DNA from 2 places in the Tissierella sp. MB52-C2 genome. Region 2 is predicted to be linked to the other one. Evidence: riboswitches for the same ligand, from Rfam matches in the RefSeq annotation. Region 2 holds a riboswitch; the other holds the start of a gene.
The links. A riboswitch is a leader RNA that binds a small molecule or an ion and turns the genes downstream of it on or off. The one in region 2 is predicted to bind cyclic di-AMP.

Region 1: linked by a shared signal. The riboswitch ahead of RBU61_RS00990 (cell wall hydrolase) and the one ahead of RBU61_RS03095 (NAD/NADP octopine/nopaline dehydrogenase family protein) in region 2 are both predicted to bind cyclic di-AMP.

The regions. Positions count from the first base shown of each region.
Region 1 covers NZ_CP133261.1:207,348-209,759, reverse strand. Annotated here, with positions in the region: gene rbr (rubrerythrin) at 166-759, shown strand; cyclic di-AMP (ydaO/yuaA leader) riboswitch at 915-1,048, shown strand; gene RBU61_RS00990 (cell wall hydrolase) at 1,058-1,771, shown strand; gene mscL (large conductance mechanosensitive channel protein MscL) at 1,835-2,290, opposite strand; gene RBU61_RS00980 (aromatic acid exporter family protein) at 2,336-2,412, opposite strand, start outside.
Region 2 covers NZ_CP133261.1:609,622-612,033, reverse strand. Annotated here, with positions in the region: gene RBU61_RS03095 (NAD/NADP octopine/nopaline dehydrogenase family protein) at 1-979, opposite strand, end outside; cyclic di-AMP (ydaO/yuaA leader) riboswitch at 1,070-1,199, opposite strand; gene RBU61_RS03090 (CsxC family protein) at 1,366-2,268, shown strand; gene RBU61_RS03085 (2-oxoacid:acceptor oxidoreductase family protein) at 2,369-2,412, opposite strand, start outside.

The sequences.
Region 1 (2,412 bases), 400 kb from region 2:
TATAATTCATATCTAAAGAAAAGTAAAGATATTTTTACTAATTTTATATAAAGTATTTTATTGACAATGTTTTACATTAATGGTACTATATAACTTGTAATGATTACAAACAAGCAATTATTATATAGATTATCTAATCTAAAAATACTTTTTAGGAGGTAAAAAATGAACAATTTAAAAGGAACAAAAACAGCTGAAAATTTAATGAAATCTTTTGCAGGAGAATCTCAAGCTAGAAATCGTTATACATATTATGCTTCTGTAGCCGATAAGGAAGGGTATAAACAAATTAGAAATATATTCATCGAAACGGCTGATAATGAAAAAGAGCATGCAAAAAGATTTTACAAGTTCTTACTTGCAGGATTAAAAGATGAACTTCCAGCAAATATTAATATAGAAGCATCTTTTCCTGTTGCACAAGGCAATACAATAGACAATCTAAGGGCAGCTGCAAGTGGAGAAAATGAAGAGTGGGAAGAGCTTTATCCAGCTTTTGCAGATATTGCGGAAGAGGAAGGATTTAAAGAAATAGCAGATGCTTTCAGAGCAATAGCAGATGCTGAAAAAGCCCATGAAGTTAGATTCAATAAACTTGCTGAAAATATATTAAATAATAAAGTATTTGAAAAAGCTGAAAAAGTATTATGGAAATGCGGAAACTGTGGATATGTCCATGAAGGTTCTAATGCACCTGACTTATGTCCAGCTTGTATACATCCACAAGGACATTTTGAGCTCTTTGTAGAGACTTATTAATATATAAAAAAACACCATAATTTACGTCATTTTACTGACATGAATTATGGTGTTTTTTGTATATTATGGTAATTTTATCAATATGTAAATTTTGGTATATGGCTGTTTTGGGTTTACATAGCTTATACACTTTTATATAATATCCATATTGCATACCATTATAACTGCTGAATCCTAGAAATTACTAGGTACGGAGGAACCAACTAAGGGGTTAATCCACATTTGTGGTAGGGAGCCTTCTATCCCGAACCCGTCAGCTAACTTCGGAAGCTCTATTAAGGAAGGAGTGTATATGTCAATGAAAAAAAGAATTTTATCATTCTTAGTAGCTTTAGTATTGGTATTATCACCAATGACTGGAGTATTTGCAAGTGAGAATTCTGTAAATTTAGAGTTTACAAGTAAAGGAAATCAAGTTTCTAAACTTCAACAGGAGTTAAAAAACCGTGGATACTATAATATTGCTGTAGATGGTATCTTTGGTCTTGTAACAGAAAAAGCTGTTATCAATTTTCAAAAAGATAATAAATTAACTATTGATGGTATTGCAGGGAAACAAACTCAAGGTGCATTATATAATAAATCTACTACCACTACGGTTTCCAGAGGGACAAGCACCTCAAGAAGCTCTTCTAGAAATTATAGTGATAAGGATTTATTATGGTTAGCTAGGATTATTGAGGCTGAAGCAAGTGGCGAATCATATGAAGGAAAAGTAGCAGTTGGTAATGTAATTTTAAACAGAGTTGATTCTAAGGAATTTCCTAATACTATATATGATGTGATTTTTGAGTATTATAAAAATATTCCTCAATTTAGCCCAGTTGCTGAAGGCACAATTTATAACAAGCCATCAGATGATAGTATAAAGGCAGCTAAGGATGCATTAAATGGGGCAAGACCAGTAGGAAACGCAACATATTTCTTCAATCCGGCTAAGGCAGCAGGTACTTGGATTGTAAAGAATAAAACTTACATGAAAAAAATAGGAGGACATAGTTTCTATAGCTAGAAACTTACTAAAGGTGTAGATTATAAATCTACACCTTTTTTTATTAGATATTCACAAATTATTTTATTGTTCACTTAATTGTTCACTTATTTCTGAAGTACAATTAGGGCATCTAGTGGCCTTTAGATTAATTTCTGTATAACAGTATGGACAAGTTTTAGTACTTGCTTTTGACTCCTCTTCAGTTTCCTTTTTGTTAAACTTATTTAATTGCCTAATAACTATGAATATGGAAAAGGATATAATTAAAAACTCAATTACAGTATTAATAAATACACCATAATTTAATGTTGCTGCTCCTGCTTCTTTTGCCGCAGCTAGAGATAAATATTTTGTCCCATCTAGACTAATAAATAAATTTGTAAAATCCACTTTTCCAATTAACAAACCTATTACTGGCATTATCATATCGTTGACTATAGAAGTAACTATTTTTCCAAATGCTCCACCAACGATTACCCCTACTGCTAAATCTATTACATTTCCTTTTACTGCAAATTCTTTAAAATCTTTTAACATAGTTTTCCTCCTTAGTTCTATAGCTATCTTATAATATCTTAGTCTCTATATCATTGAATCTATAATGGCCAACTCAGATAATATCTGTTCTAGATGATAATTATATATTAAATCCAAATCAT
Region 2 (2,412 bases):
ATTCTGCAATATTTATAATGGAGTTAATAGCTGGTGTTTTTATCCCCAATTCTCTTGCTATGGAAGACATTGGTATTAAGCTATATGGTACGTCTTCATATATATATCTTATAGACAAGCCTTTAGGTGCTTGAAGTCCCTTATATGCTGGATTATTCTGAACCGTTTCGTATAGATTATTTCCCTTTGCTCCATAGGATTCGTATAGCCAATCTTTAGCTGATAAGGTGTTTATCTGAAGAGCCCTTCCTATTTCCATTCTTTCTTTATCCATCTTTTCTATAAAATCTCCTATAGATGGAGTTATTCCTTCTGTATAATACTCAAATGGTGCTCCTCTTTCGATATGACCACTATTTAATAGGGTTGGTGCTGGATGGAAAATTGCCCCGTAATTATTTATGCTTGTTTCTAAAACATCACTAGCAGGAATAAACTGTGGATAAGCAAATTGCAATAGATTAATAACATGATTTGTCTTAGATGAAGGTATGGAAGCTATGGTCACTTCATTTTTTACTTGAAAAATATGTGCACTATTGCTTGATGTTGCTCTACAAGCATAGATAAATGTCTGAGCTTCTGCGACAACTATATCCTTTTCACATTTGTGTCTTTTTATTGTCTCATATACTTCTAAAGCTCCTCCTGTACGCCCAGGATTAAGTACTATGATTTGGCCATCTTTTAGATATGGTGCCATCTCCACTGCTATCTGATAATGTCCCATGGCAGGAACTGTAACCATAATTATATCTGCCCCCTCTATGGCTTCTTTCATTATATCGGTTACTTTATTTAATACTCCAATACCTTTTTCTTCACCTGTTAAGGATATTATTGGATTTTTTATTAAAGGAATTATATTTTCTAAGGTTCTATTATATAAATTTACTTTATACCCCATCATGGCCAAATAACCTGCCATTGCCATACCGCCATTCCCAGCACCAACAATAGTAAAGTTTAATCCCATCATTAATATCTCTCCTCTCATTTTTTATGTCAACCACATTGGAGGGACAAAAAAAACTATGGGCAACCATAGCTCTGAGATCAGTACTTTTTTCTGCCCCCTTTAATACGCTTACGAGGTTAGCTGTCGGGTTCGGGCTAAAGGGTTATGCCCGTCCTATAAAGGATTCACCCCAAAATATTGGTTCCCCCGCTTCAAAAAGTGAATTCAGCGATTATTCTTTTCGAAACTAGAAATATTATACCATATAATAACTATTTTTACAAAATGTATTTTCAGACAATTTTCTATAAAATACTATCACCTAATCTAAGTTCGAGAATATATTATAGTAGGGACATGACATCCGAGTTATCAACATCCAGATTATATCGAGGAGGAAATAAAGCATGAATAAACATGTAGAAGGATTAAACGTTAGTAATGTAAGTGTTGTAGATAGTAATTTGGGACATTCGCACAAAATTATGACAAGTCCTGCTAAAGTATGTAATGTTAGCTCAAAACATCATGAACCTTGTGTTGATGTTCATAGTCAAGTTTTAGATAATTGTAAAAATATTCCGATAACCCCAAGGGGTATAACATCAGGTGTCGTTGTAAAGATACCTGTAGTATTAGCGGAGTTAACTATTAGATTTAATGTTAATGCTCTTATTCGATTACCTGAGCCAGCTCTTGAAGTTAAAGACATTAAGAAAAAGTTGAAAATTACTCAATGTACTTTACTTCAACCCACTAATATTCTATTTATCAAAGGCTTTGTTCGTAAAAATATAGACTTCTCTACAGCAGAATGCTCAAACTGGAAAGGAGTATGTGGCGATATCCGTCATTGCACTGTAGATGTTCCTTTTGAATGTTCAACACCAATTGAGTTTTTCACACCACCTGAAACCCTTGCTCTAAATTCCAGATCAGAGTTTGAGTTTTTAAAGGTAAGTGATTTGCCAAATAAACACTTTGCTGAAAAAGATCAATTATTATCAGGAGATCTATCAGAATTTAATCAATTCACAACTGAAAACTTCAACGAACTTCCGTTCTGCGAACTAATCAGAGCAAGAATTTTTGAATTCGATGAATTTATTGATCGCAAGCACCCTCATGACAGGGAGTTTCCTTTTGAAGAAAGAGAATTCAAAAAGATCGAAGAAAAAATGGTTATAGAACTTACACTTAAAGTTCTACAGAACAGACAGGTTCAAGTTCCATCCGTTGGAGGCACAGTTCAACCTCCACACTGTCATGAACATCCACATTGTTGCTCAGTAGAGGTAGAAGAAGTTTAATCTTAATAACTAAAATATAATGATATGAACTATCCCTAAGTGAATAAGCCCTCTGTCAAGAGACAGAGGGCTATTCATATTTAAAAGTTCAATTTATAATCTATAGAATTGCTTTCTTTTGTTCTTTTACTAATTCTGCTCCTC